One region of the Rhizobium atlanticum genome, then DNA from elsewhere that is predicted to be linked to it. Evidence: predicted binding sites of a transcription regulator. Region 1 holds the regulator's gene; the other holds the start of a gene.
The links. The regulator LexA, encoded in region 1, represses DNA repair genes until DNA is damaged. The targets are predictions, from matches to a motif close to TGTTCNNNNTGTGTTCNG.
Positions count from the first base shown of each region.

Region 2: PH551_RS12330 (helicase-related protein) is a predicted target of LexA. The motif match lies at 2,323-2,340, and genes of this name have one in related genera.

Region 1 is NZ_JAQJCJ010000009.1:6,317-13,481, reverse strand. Features, by position in the region: gene gltA (citrate synthase) at 1-397, opposite strand, end outside; gene PH551_RS14440 (hypothetical protein) at 593-883, opposite strand; partial or broken gene PH551_RS14435 (ComEC/Rec2 family competence protein) at 860-3,123, shown strand; gene lexA (transcriptional repressor LexA) at 3,104-3,820, opposite strand; gene PH551_RS14425 (VOC family protein) at 4,019-4,915, shown strand; gene kdsA (3-deoxy-8-phosphooctulonate synthase) at 4,912-5,757, shown strand; gene eno (phosphopyruvate hydratase) at 5,899-7,165, shown strand, end outside.
Region 2 is NZ_JAQJCJ010000007.1:88,916-96,080, forward strand. Features, by position in the region: gene PH551_RS12305 (acetyl-CoA C-acetyltransferase) at 1-56, shown strand, start outside; gene phbB (beta-ketoacyl-ACP reductase) at 124-849, shown strand; gene PH551_RS12315 (hypothetical protein) at 918-1,076, opposite strand; gene PH551_RS12320 (YMGG-like glycine zipper-containing protein) at 1,264-1,524, opposite strand; gene PH551_RS12325 (DUF3309 family protein) at 1,550-1,705, opposite strand; gene PH551_RS12330 (helicase-related protein) at 2,504-5,686, shown strand; gene PH551_RS12335 (RNA-binding S4 domain-containing protein) at 5,689-6,093, shown strand; gene fdxA (ferredoxin FdxA) at 6,287-6,625, shown strand; gene PH551_RS12345 (CarD family transcriptional regulator) at 7,019-7,165, shown strand, end outside.

The sequences.
Region 1 (7,165 bases):
CCATCGGATGTGCATCGCGGCGGAAGCCGGTGAAGAAGCGGCTCATCTGCTCATGCACCATCGTGTGGTGCGTGACGCGATAGTCGAAGTCCTTCTTCTGCGCGGCCGTCGGCAGTTCGCCGTAGAGCAGGAGGTAGCAGACCTCGAGGAAGTCGCCGTGCTCGGCCAGCTGCTCGATCGGATAGCCGCGGTGCAGCAGCACACCTTCGTCACCGTCGATATAGGTGATTTTCGATTCACAGGATGCGGTCGAGGTGAAGCCCGGATCGTAAGTGAAGGAAGCGGTGTTCTTGTAGAGGGCACCGATGTCGATGACGCTCGGGCCGATCGTGCCGCTTTTAACGGCGAGGTCAACCGATTTGTCACCGATTTTTATTGTAGCGCTTTGATCCGTCATGCTGTCCTCCGAAATGTCGGTGGCGCCACAAAAGCGCCATAGGGGTTAAGCGTCCTTTCCGATAGCTATATGATCGTGACGCTAATGCCAAGTTACCGTGACGGCATTTTGTGCATTGCGGCATCACCTTTTAGGCACCGCAGCGATGAGCCGCACGCATAGCGGAAGCCGATGATTCGACTGGCCTTTTGCCGCTTACGATTTTCCCTCGTATTTCAATCGATTATCCTTGCCGGATTTGCTTGAAGGTTGCATTGTTAGCGCCTGGCGGGTGATCTTGGGCGGGGCATGCAGGAAACGACCACAGCCGAATTGCGGCCGCAAGCGGGCGTCGGCCTTGCCGATCCGCCAGATTTTCCTGCGCCTGCGGTGGTGACTCAATCGGTAAGGACACAGTCGCAGACCCCATTGCATCGTCGGCTGCTCGCCACCGCCGGGCAATCGCTGCGTGCCGGGGCCCGCATGCTGGGCGAAGAGGCCGATCATGGCCGCCTGCTGCTGTTCTCGCCGGTCTTCCTCGGAGCCGGCTCGGCATTCTGGTTTCTTGCGGCATCGGATGTTCCCCTCGTTGCATCGCTGCTCTGCCTGCTGGTGTCGGCGGCCGCGGTTTTCCTCACCGATCCCAGCCGACCGGCCTTGCGCGCAAGTTTCATGGCGCTGGCACTTTTCGCCGGCGGCATGCTCTCAGCTCAGTTCGAGAGCTGGCGGGCTTCGACGGTGATCCTCGATTCATCCGTGACGACGACGGTGACTGGCCGCGTCGAACGGCGGGAAGGCGACGGGCGCGGGCGCTGGCGCTACATTCTTGCCGTCGCCGGCACCGAGGCGCCGGAGCTGAAACGGCCGCCGAGACGCATCACCGCGATCGTCCGGGGCGCCGATGCGCCTTCCGAGATCGGCGACATCATTACCGGCAAGGCACGTCTGACGCCGCCGGCGGGCCCCGCACTTCCCGCGCTCAACGACTTCTCCTTCGGTGCCTATTCGACGGCATCGGCGCCAACGGTTTCTTCTATGGTGCGCCGGAGAAACTCGACTTGGAGGCAGGCCCGCAGGCGGTCAGGTCGACGGCGGACGCCCTGCTCGAATGGCTCTACCAACTGCGCAGCAGCATCGGCGACCGCATAAGATCGATCCTGCCCGGTGATACCGGCGCCTTTGCCGCTGCCCTGGTGACGGATGAACGGCGCGCCATATCGCACGCGACGACGGAGGCGCTGCGCCAGTCCGGCCTTGCCCATATCGTCGCGATCTCTGGCCTCAACATGGCGCTGTCGGCTGGCATCTTCTTCGTCGGCTTTCGGATGCTGCTCAGCCTCTTTCCCGGCGTCGCCCAAGCCTATCCGACAAAGAAGATCGCCGCTGCCGGCGCGCTCATCGCCGTCACCGCCTATTACCTGATCTCCGGTTTCGGGGTTTCGGCCGAGCGCGCCTTTATCATGATGGCCATCATGCTGATTGCCGTCTTCTTCGACCGGCCGTCGATCAGCCTGCGCAATGTCGTTCTCTCCGCGCTCATCATCATCGCCATTTCACCTTCGGAAGTATTGGGACCGAGCTTTCAAATGTCCTTTGCCGCCACATTGGCCTTGGTATCGGGCTATCAGTTGTGGAAGGACAGGCGTGTCCGCGAAAACGCTTTTCTGAAACTGCCGATCATCAGGCCGGTGGTTGCCGTCGCCGGTTTCTTCGGCGGCGTCTTCCTGACCTCGCTGATCGGCGGCTTTTCCACCGCATTGTTTTCGATTGAGCATTTTCATCGCCTGAAGGCTTACGGCCTGCCGGCAAACCTTGCGACGATGCCGATTATCTCCTTCATCGTCATGCCGGCCGGATTGTTGGCGATGTTGCTCATGCCTTTCGGTTTGGACGCTCCGCTCTGGAAGGTCGTCGGATTCGGCCTCGATCTGGTGATTGCGGTTGCCAAGACGGTGTCCGGCTGGGGCGGTGATATCGGCATCGGCCGCTTGCCCGGCTGGTATTTCGCAGTGGCGGTGGCAGGCTTTCTGCTGCTGACGCTGCTGCGCACTCGGCTGCGCCACGTCGGCACATCGATCATCGCCATCTCGACGCTCATCGTGCTGCTTCTGCCGGTTCCCCGGCCGCCGGATCTGGTGATTTCGGAGGATGGCAGTCTGGTTGCGGTCGTCGCGGCTGAGGCAATAGCTTCCAACCGTGAAAACCCGCCGGATTTCATATTCGACCAGTGGCAGAGAGCGCTGGTGCTGCCGACACATGATCCGCCGAAGATGCTGGATGGTCCGGCCATTCCGCCGGAAGGAGAAGACCGCCGTGTCAGGCTTTCCCGCGATCAGCAGAACGAAGCGAGTGCAGCGATGCGGGCAGCCGCCGCAGGCGGTGAAGCAAACCGTTTTTCCTGCGTCAAGAAGGCTTGGTGCACATCAAGACTTGGCAATGGCAATATCGTCACCGTCACCGTCATCGACAATGCCGCCTATCTCGGCCCGGCCTGCGATACGGCCGATATCGTCGTGACCTCGGTCCGTCTGCGTTTCAACAGCTGCCGTTCAGGCGGCACGCTTTTCACCGGCGAGACGCTGCGCAGGACCGGTTCGCTCGAATTGCGCTTCGCCGATGCCGGCCTGGAGGTCACCACCGCCTTCGATGCTTTGTCGCGACCATGGATGCGCCATCGCGCCTATGATTGGCGCAATGATCGTTTTACCGATTCCAGCCCATCCGGCGTCAGTGATAGCGACGGATGAGGCCGACGAGCTTGCCCTGCACCTTGACGCGGTCGGGCCCGAAGATGCGGGTCTCATAAGCCGGGTTGGCGGCCTCGAGCGCGATCGAGGCGCCCTTGCGGCGAAAACGCTTCAGCGTTGCTTCCTCGTCATCGACGAGGGCAACGACGATATCGCCGGGACTGGCGGTACTGCCGTTGCGAATGATCACGGTGTCGCCGTCGAAGATGCCGGCGTCGATCATCGAATCGCCTTTGACCTCCAGCGCATAGTGCTCACCGGAGCCGAGCATATCTGCAGGAACGACGATATCGTGGGTGTTGTTCTGGATCGCCGAGATCGGAACGCCGGCGGCGATACGTCCCATGACCGGCACGGAGACGGAGTTGCCATTGTCGGCGACCGGCTTTGGCGCAGCGGGGGCGGCGACCGGCTGGGGCTTGCCGAGGCTGCCCTCGATGACGCTCGGCGAAAAGCCGCGACGCTGAAGACTGGGGTTATAGGCCTCCGGAAGCTTGATCACCTCGATCGCCCGGGCGCGGTTCGGTAGGCGGCGAATGAAGCCGCGTTCCTCAAGCGCCGTGATCAGGCGGTGAATGCCGGATTTCGAGGCGAGATCCAGGGCATCCTTCATTTCGTCGAAAGAGGGAGGAACGCCGGATTCCTTCATGCGCTCATGAATGAAAAGGAGAAGCTCCTGTTGTTTGCGCGTGAGCATCGACGTCAGACCCCGTGATTGAAACAAATCCAGAACGGACACTATATGTTCCATATGTGTTCCGCAAGTAGCTAAATTTCCGTAAAAGTTCACGTCAACTCGCGGAGATTTTTATTTTCATTTGCTGGATTGGCGCACATGTCTTGCATTGAGGGAGGTGCTGTCGCACATCTCTTGCCGGTTTCAGGAGGGATATTCATGAACGCGCATTCCGCCAGGTCGCACCCGCTGGATCATGTCGTGCTGCCCGTGGTCAATATCGATCTGGCGCGTGAGAGGCTCGGCAAGCTCGGTTTCACCGTCGCCGCCGATGCGCGCCATCCCTTCGGAACGGAGAATGCCTGCGTCTTTTTCGCCGACAAGACCTATCTGGAGCCGCTTGGCGTGGCGAGTGTCGACGAGAGCGAAGCAGCGGCCCGCCAGGGCAACGTCTTCATCGCCCGCAATCGCGCCTTCCGTTTCCGCTGCGGCGAGGAGGGACTTTCTGCGCTGGCCTTCCTCAGCGAGGATGCCGACCTCGATCATAAGCGCTTCGTCAGCAACGGCGCGAGCGCCGGTGAGATGTTGCAGTTCAGCCGGCCGATGCGGATGCGGGACGGTTCGGAGAGCGTCGGCAGCTTTAAGCTGGCCTTTGCAGCTGATTTGCGCGCCCCCGATTTCTTTCTCTTTACTTGCCAGCGCATCACTTCGTTCCCTACAGATCGCGCCGCGCTGGAGACGCACGCCAATGGCGTGATCGGCATTGCCGAGATCGCACTTTGTGCACCGGACCCGGCGGCATTCGCCGCCTTCGTCGGGCTCGCGATTGGGCAGGCGGCGGTGGAGAAAACCGGTTTCGGCATGAATATCGCGGCATCGAATGCAAAGATCAGCTTGATGACGCCGGAAGGGCTGGAGGCCTATTTCGAGACCGCTGTCTCATCAGCCGATCGCGGCCTGCGGGGGCGGGCAATCCTCTTCAACGTCATCGATCTTGCCGTGACAGAAGCGCATTTGGGTGCTAACGGGATCACATTCACACGCAAGAACAATCGCATTCTGGTGAAGCCCACGCCCGGGCAGGGTGCGCTCTTCGCCTTCGAGGAAACACGATGAGCACCGACACGAATTCCGAAGTCAGGATCGGCGAAGGCGAAGGCCAGGTCGCTTTTTCCAATACTGGCCGCTTGTCGCTGATCGCCGGTCCATGCCAGATGGAGAGCCGGGATCACGCCTTCATGGTCGCCGGCACGCTGAAGGAGCTTTGCGGCAAGCTCGGCATTGGCCTCGTCTACAAGAGCTCCTTCGACAAGGCGAACCGTACCTCGCTCTCGGCTGAACGCGGCATCGGCCTGGAAAAGGGCATGGAGGTCTTTGCCGACCTCAAGAAGGAATTCGGCGTTCCCGTCATAACCGACGTCCATACGGCCGAGCAATGCGCCGAGGTGGCCAAGGTGGTTGATGTCCTGCAGATCCCGGCCTTCCTCTGCCGTCAGACCGACCTTCTGATCGCCGCCGCTAGGACCGGCCGCGCCGTCAATGTCAAGAAGGGCCAGTTCCTCGCCCCTTGGGATATGAAGAACGTTCTGAAGAAGCTCAACGCCAGCGGCAATCCGAATGTGCTCTTGTGCGAGCGCGGTGCCTCCTTCGGTTACAATACGCTGGTTTCCGACATGCGTTCGCTGCCGATCATGGCGGCGATGGGGGCTCCCGTCATTTTTGACGCCACCCATTCCGTGGCGCAGCCGGGCGGGCAGGGCGATTCCTCCGGCGGCCAGCGCGAGTTCGTGGAAACGCTGGCGCGCGCGGCAGTGGCGACGGGAATTGCCGGCGTCTTCGTCGAAACCCATCAGGATCCCGACAATGCACCGTCCGACGGGCCGAACATGGTCTATCTCAAGGACATGCCGCGACTGCTCGAGAAGTTGCTTGCCTTCGATGCGATCGCCAAGGCCTAACGTTCAACAGGCTGACATGATCGTGGTCTAGGCCACGATGCCATACACCTTCGAAGGCGGGAAATTGCGCCATTGTAATTTGCACGCCTTCGATTATGACAGGCTTCGAACGACTTATCACCCACCGAGCAGGAAGAACCCATGACTGCAATCACCGATATCATCGCCCGCGAGATCCTCGATAGCCGTGGCAACCCCACCGTCGAAGTCGACGTCTATCTCGAAGACGGCAGCATGGGCCGCGCGGCCGTTCCCTCGGGCGCCTCGACGGGCGCACATGAGGCGGTCGAGCTGCGCGACGGCGGCAAGCGCTATCTCGGCAAGGGCGTCGAAAAGGCGGTCGAGGCCGCCAACACCGAGATCTTCGACGCGATCGGCGGCATCGACGCCGAAAATCAGATCCAGATCGACAACATCATGATCGAGCTCGATGGCACGCCGAACAAGTCGCGCCTCGGCGCCAACGCCATCCTTGGCGTCTCGCTCGCCGTCGCCAAAGCTGCGGCCCAGGCATCCGGCCTGCCGCTTTACCGTTACGTCGGCGGCGCTTCCGCCAGCCTCCTGCCGGTGCCGATGATGAACATCATCAACGGCGGCGCTCATGCCGACAACCCGATCGACTTCCAGGAATTCATGATCCTGCCGGTCGGCGCCGATTCGATCGCCGACGCCGTGCGCATGGGTTCGGAAGTCTTCCATACGCTCCGCAAGGAGCTTGCCGCGCAGGGCCACAACACCAATGTCGGTGACGAAGGCGGCTTCGCTCCCGGCCTGAAGAGTGCGCCCGAAGCCCTCGACTTCATCATGAAGTCGATCGAGAAAGCAGGCTACAAGCCGGGCGACGACATGTGCCTCGGCCTCGACTGCGCCTCGACGGAATTCTTCAAGGACGGCAAGTATGTTCTGGAGGGCGAAGGCCGCACGCTCGAGTCGGGCGCCATGGCCGAATATCTGGCCGAGCTCGCCGGCAAATACCCGATCATCTCGATCGAAGACGGCATGGCCGAAGACGACTGGGAGGGCTGGAAGGCGCTGACCGATCTGATCGGCAAGAAGACTCAGCTCGTCGGCGACGATCTCTTCGTCACCAACTCGGCCCGCCTTCGCGACGGCATCCGCATGGGCGTCGCCAACTCGATCCTCGTCAAGGTCAACCAGATCGGCTCGCTGACGGAAACGCTTGATGCCGTTAACACGGCGCATAAGGCAGCCTATACAGCCGTCATGTCGCACCGCTCCGGAGAAACGGAAGATTCGACCATTGCCGATCTCGCCGTCGCCACCAACTGCGGCCAGATCAAGACCGGCTCACTGTCGCGTTCTGACCGTCTCGCCAAGTACAATCAGCTGATCCGCATCGAGGAGGGCCTGGGCCCCCAGGCCCAATATGCCGGCCGCTCGATCATCA
Region 2 (7,165 bases), on a different contig from region 1:
CCACGCTTTGCATCGGCGGCGGCATGGGCGTCGCCATGTGCTTTGAAGCACTTTAGACAGCATACGATCCGTCATTGATTAAATGCCGCCACGAGCAGGCGAAAACACAGAGGGGAGCGGAACATGAGCAGAGTGGCTCTGGTCACCGGAGGTACACGCGGCATCGGCGCAGCGATATCCATGGCGCTGAAAAATGCCGGCTACAGGGTTGCGGCCACTTATGCCGGTAATGACGAGAAGGCTCATGCCTTTCATGACGTCACCGGCGTTGCGGTATTCAAATGGGATGTTTCGGACTACGCTGCCTGCGGTGAAGGGATTACCAAGGTCGAACGCGAGATCGGGCCGGTCGAAATCCTCGTCAACAATGCCGGCATCACCCGCGACGCGATGTTCCACAAGATGACGCCGCAGCAGTGGCACGAGGTGATCAACACCAATCTGACCGGCCTGTTCAACATGACGCATCAGGTCTGGAGCGGCATGCGCGACCGCAGCTTCGGCCGCATCGTCAATATCTCGTCGATCAACGGCCAGAAGGGCCAGATGGGCCAGGCGAACTATTCTGCGGCCAAGGCGGGCGATCTCGGCTTTACCAAGGCGCTTGCTCAGGAAGGGGCGGCGAAAAACATCACCGTCAATGCCATCTGCCCCGGTTATATCGGAACGGAAATGGTGCTTGCCGTGCCGGAGAAGGTACTGAATGAACGCATCATTCCGCAGATCCCGGTCGGCCGGCTCGGCGAGCCCGAAGAAATTGCCCGCTGCGTCACCTTCCTCGTCTCCGACGATGCTGGTTTCATCACCGGTTCGACGCTGACGGCCAATGGTGGGCAATTCTTCGTTTAAGACAGGACGAACGTTTGTTGATTTGCAAAGGCGCGTTGCAGGACGCGCCTTTGCTTTTGTTCGGGAGGTCAGAAGCGCTTGCCGGTGTTCCGGTCTCGCTGAACCCGAATCTTGACAGGCACTCGCTGCGGCGAGCGATCTCCGCTGCGAAGAGCTGAGACCGCGGATCTCAGGAAAGCCGCGGCAACGAGAATGGCGACGGTGGAATTCAGGACAATCTGGTCCATGCAAATATTCCTTTCAGCGCCTCGGGCGATGGTACCTGCCCTGCGCTCACGAAGGAAATATGCGCCAAGCTGGTGGGCGCCAGTAGATTTGACTTTCACGACCGTTCGTCAACGTCACATTGACGAACGCGCCGGCAAAGAAAACGGGCGCCGAAGCGCCCGTTGGGAGTCCGATATGACTTGTCGGTCAGTAGCGGCAACGAGCCTCGTAGCGGCGGCCGTAGCGGTCGCGATAGATGCAGTAACCGCGGCGTTCGACCGACTGGCCGATGAGGGCGCCGGTCAGACCGCCGGCAACCGCGCCGACAGCGGCACCACCCCAGCTGTTGGTGACCGCGCCGCCGATGACCGCACCGGTGCCGGCGCCGATCGCCGTGCCCTGTTCGGTCGCCGTGCAGGATGCGAGAGCGCCCACGAGCGCGCCGATAAGAACAATCTTCTTCATCATGTCGTAACTCCCCAAGTTGTCGGGCTTAAATGCGGCCCATTAGTACAAGGATAATGATAATGACGAGAACTAGCCCCAAACCGCCGGAAGGTCCATAGCCCCAGCCACGGCTATAACCCCAGTTTGGCAGAGCTCCGATCAAGAGCAGAATGAGGATAACGAGAAGTATCGTGCCAAGCATGGTGTTTTTCCTTCATTTCATCCGCAATCTGGATGGACAAGAAACACGCATTGGCGATTTTTGTTCCCGGTTGGGCGCGTAAATTAGCACGCAAGGCGATTCATGGTTTGTGATCCGTCACCCCTCACAAACCGTCCGTATGGTTAAAAAAGCATTTAAATACAATATGTTGCGGTGAACAAAGCAGGAAGGTCTCGATGTCTCCGATTCGTCGGTGATTCGTTCCGTTTTTGATCGACCCCACTGGGCAAGCGGGTCCGGCTTAACGCTGTGTGAATTTGCTCGCCGGAAGATTAACACCGACGTGACGAGACCTCGCCGCCTGCCCCGCATCTAGCGGCAGAACATGGCGACGCCACCAGATATGGCCGTGAACGAAAGGGGAAAGCCGAGCAGTCGGCGATTCGTCGCTGATTTGTTCCGGATTTGATCGAGACGTTAATTTCGACGCATTTTTCACTTGGCAGAAAGCGTATGCCAGACCTCCGGCACGGTCACAAAATACCAACAGGAGAGAGTTCCGCGATTCAGCATTTAGTAGGAAAAAGTGATTCAAAATCAATACTTAGCCGTGAACAAAAGCTGAATCAATAGGAGTCAGCGATTCGTCTCTGATTCGTTCTCACGCTGTTCCGAATTGGAAATACGCACCGTCGAGACGACTCGCAAAGGTCGCAATCCCCGACGCATTTTGAAATCTGCCCTTGCGTTTGCGGCGGTAGCTGTCCATGTGTTCTGTGCCTCCATCGAGATGGCAAAATTTTTCCCGGGGCGCGCCTTGCCTCACTTGCATGGACCATGACTCTGACTTCGCAGCCGATGATTCTGAGCGGGCGCGGTGTGACCGCGGTGCTTGGACCAACCAATACCGGCAAGACCCATTATGCCATCGAGCGCATGGTCGCACACGGGACCGGCGTGATCGGCCTGCCGCTCAGGCTCCTGGCCCGCGAGGTCTATACGCGGGTGGTGGAGAAGGTTGGCTTGCAGAACGTGGCGCTGGTCACCGGCGAAGAAAAGATTTCGCCTCCCAATGCGCGTTTTTCCGTCTGCACTGTCGAGGCGATGCCGCGGGAGACCAAAGCCGCCTTTGTCGCGATCGACGAGGTACAGCTCGCGGGCGATCTCGAGCGTGGCCATATCTTTACCGACCGCATCCTGCATCTTCGCGGCCGCGATGAAACGCTGTTACTGGGTGCAGGGACGATGCGGCCGATCCTACAGCATATCCTGCCGGGTATCACCATCGTCGAGCGGCCGCGGCTTTCGCATCTCCTTTACGCCGGGCAGAAGAAGATCACCCGGCTGCCGCAGCGCTCCGCCATCGTCGCCTTTTCCGCCGACGAGGTCTATGCCATCGCCGAACTAATCCGCCGGCAGCGCGGCGGTGCGGCAGTCGTGCTGGGGGCGCTGAGCCCCCGCACCCGCAATGCGCAGGTCGCGCTCTATCAGGCGGGCGACGTCGAATATCTGGTGGCGACCGATGCGATCGGCATGGGCCTCAACCTCGACGTCGATCACGTCGCCTTCGCCCAGGACCGGAAATTCGACGGCTATCAGTTCCGCAACCTCAATCCGGCCGAACTCGGCCAGATCGCCGGCCGCGCCGGGCGGCACGTGCGGGACGGCACCTTCGGCGTCACGGGACAGGTCTCGCCTTTCGACGAGGAACTGGTGCAGCGCATCGAGGGACATGAATTCGACAACGTCAAGGTTCTGCAGTGGCGCACGACGGAGATGGACTTCTCCTCAATTCAGTCGCTGCGCGCCAGCCTGGAGGCCGGGCCGCGCGTGCCCGGGCTGACGCGGGCGCTGCCGGCGGTCGACCAGCAGGCGCTCGAGCAGCTTTCGCGCTACCCCGAGGTAATGGACCTCGCCGACAGGCCGGCCCGCGTCGAAAAACTCTGGGAGGCTTGCGCGCTGCCCGATTACCGGCGTATCACTCCGGCCCAACATGCCGATCTTATTTCGACCCTCTTTTCCGATCTCGTGCGCTATGGCACGGTGAACGAGCAGTTTCTTGCGGAGCAGGTTCATCGCTCGGATCGAACTGATGGGGAAATTGACACGCTTTCGGCGCGAATCGCGCAGATAAGGACCTGGACCTACGTTTCGAATCGGCCCGGCTGGCTTGCCGATCCGACACATTGGCAGGAAAAGACGCGGGAAATCGAAGATCGATTGTCCGATGCGTTACATGAAAGGTTGACGAAACGCTTTGTTGATCGCAGGACATCTGTGCTCATGAAGCGCCTGAGAGAGAATGCGATGCTGGAAGCTGAAATCAGTGTGAATGGCGATGTCTTCGTTGAAGGACATCATGTAGGGCAGTTGAGCGGATTCCGTTTCACGCCGGTGGCGGGAACGGATGGGCCGGATGCCAAGGCGGTTCAGGCTGCGTCGCAGAAGGCGCTGGCGCTCGAGTTCGAGGCCCGTGCAGCCCGGCTGCATGCCGCGGGTAACAGCGATCTGGCGATCGGTTCGGATGGATTGATCCGTTGGCTCGGCGACCCGGTGGCGCGGCTTTCCGGCAGCGATCACGTCATGCGGCCGCGCGTGATCCTGCTCGCCGACGAGCAGTTGACGGGCAATGCCCGCGATCACGTCGCCGCCCGCATCGAACGTTTCGTCAATCATCACATCAGCACGGTATTGAAGCCTCTGGACGATCTGTCGCGCGCCGAAGACCTGCAGGGTCTTGCCAAGGGTCTTGCCTTCCAGCTGGTCGAAAATCTCGGCGTGCTCTTCCGCCGCGACGTCACCGAAGAAGTGAAGTCGCTGGATCAGGAGGCTCGCGCCTCCATGCGCCGCTACGGCGTGCGTTTCGGGGCCTATCATATCTTCGTTCCGGCCCTTCTGAAGCCGGCACCGGCCGAACTGATCACGCTGCTCTGGGCGTTGAAGAACGACGGTCTCGACAAGCCGGGCTACGGCGATCTCATTCCCGTGCTTGCCGCTGGCCGCACCTCCGTTGTCACCGATCCGAGCTTCGAGCGGATGTTCTACAAGCTCGCCGGCTTCCGTTTCCTCGGCAAGCGCGCCGTGCGCATCGACATTCTGGAGCGGCTTGCCGATATCATCCGTCCGCTGCTGCAATGGAAGCCCGGTCAGAACAATCGTCCGGAAGGCGCCTATGACGGTCGCCGTTTCACGACGACGACGGCGATGCTGTCGATTCTCGGGGCAACGCTCGAGGACATGGAAGAGATCCTCAAGGGCCTCGGCTATCGCGCCGATGCCGTGAAGGCGGAAGAGGCGTCGGCCCATCTTGCGGCGCAGGACGCAGCTTCAGCCCCTGCCGCCTCCGCGGAAATGTCCGGGGAAGAAGCGGTAGAAAAAGCCGATCACGACGATGCCGACGCGGCGACGGAAGAGGCTGCTTCCGAGCCATCAGCAGCCGAGGCGGCGTCGACGGCAGCCGAGACCCCCGCGCCAGAAGCGACCGACAACGACGCTGCGGCCGAAGTGACCGAGACAGCCGCGTCGGCAGAGACTGCCGCTTCCGGGGAAGCTGGCGAGCCGGCGGAACCAAAGCCGGTTCTTTTGTGGCGTCTCGGCGGTCGCAATGACAATCACCGCCAGGCACGCGGCGGCCACGGCGAACGCAGGGGCGGCCAGAACCAGGAGCGCGGCGAGCGCAATCGTCGTCCGAACGGCGGTGAAGGCGGCGAGGGCAATCGCAGCGGCGACGGGCGCGACAACCGTCACGGCCGCGGCAAGGATGGTGGCGGCCGCGACGGCGGCAGGCCGCAGCAGGCAAGGGGCGAGCGCAAGGACCAGCCGCGCGGTGATCGTCAGGACCGTGGCGATCGGAAGGACCGCGGCGAGCGTAATGATCGCAATGACCGTAACGACCGGAACAACAATCGCGGCGCCCAGCCGCTGCGCTTCGAGGCCAAGCCGCCGCGCAAGGAGAAGCCGATCGATCCGGATTCGCCCTTCGCCAAGCTCGCAGCCCTCAAGGAACAAATGAAGAAGTAGTCATGGGTGGGGAGACACAGCCGGCAAGCGGTTCGCGCCAGCGCATCGACAAGTGGCTGTTCTTCACGCGCGTGGTGAAGTCGCGCTCGCTGGCCCAGAGCCACGTCCAGTCAGGGCATGTGCGCATCAATGGCGAGCGCTGCAGTCACCCGAGCCAGACGGTCAAGCCGGGCGACCGCGTCGAACTGACGCTGGAGCGGCGCGACGTCATTCTCATCGTGCGTCTCGCCGGGGAACGGCGGGGTCCCTATGAAGAGGCTCGCCTGCTCTATGATGACCAGTCCCTGCCGCCGGATGAGACAAAACGTCTCACGCCGTTTGAGCAAGCGACCCGTGCGACCGGTACCGGCCGTCCGACCAAAAAGGACAGACGTGCAATCGACAGGTTGATGTCGGACGAGGATTAGAAAACTCTGTCTGTGGTGGCGGCTTTTGCAGATCGTTTATCCTTGAAATCCGCCGCTAAAGCCGATAGGTCACTGAAAACCTGCCGGAAGCGTGCTTGCCTGCCAAGCCTGTCCACGCTTTTCGCCCGGCACGGGGATAGGCGCGACGTTCCAGGTTGCCCGGTCCCATCCGCATGAAATCCTGGAGTTCTTCATGACCTATGTCGTGACCGACAATTGCATCAAGTGCAAATACACCGATTGCGTGGAAGTCTGCCCTGTCGACTGCTTTTATGAAGGCGAGAATTTTCTCGTCATCCACCCCGACGAATGCATCGATTGCGGCGTCTGCGAACCGGAATGTCCCGCCGAGGCGATCAAGCCGGATACCGAGCCGGGCCTCGACAAGTGGCTGAAGATCAATACTGAGTATGCCAGCATCTGGCCGAATATCACGGTCAAGAAGGACCCGTTGCCGGAGGCCAAGGAAATGGACGGCCAGACGGGAAAATTCGAGAAATACTTCTCCGAAAAACCCGGTTCCGGCGACTAAGACCCTGCGCGATTCGGCCGCTGCATTTGAGCGGCCATGCGGTGAAACGTTTTAAATCCTGCGTCTGGCATATGGGTGATCTGTGTTGCTCGCATGACTCAGGCGAAGCAAATTATTGATTTCCTCATATTTTTGTGATAGGTTTCCTGCACTGTTCCATTTGTGGCATGACGCATGCCCAAAACCATCACGAAAGCAAAACCAATCCGTCCCACGGTTTCCGTGACATATCAACGCCTTGAGCGTCGCATCCCAAGATGGCGCGCAAGACACATTTGCTTTTGCCTGATGGGACCAGAGTGAAGTCACCCGACGGATCTACCCGTCTCATCCGGGCCTGACTGACCCGGCTCCGGCCGCCGCCGGAAGCGTAACAGGGAGTTTTTGAATAGAATGACGACTCAGCAGAAAAAGCCTTCTACAGCACGTCACGGCTTCAAGACCGGTGAATCGATCGTCTACCCCGCTCATGGCGTCGGTACCATCACCGCTATCGAAGAGCAAGAAGTTGCCGGCATGAAGCTCGAACTTTTCGTTATC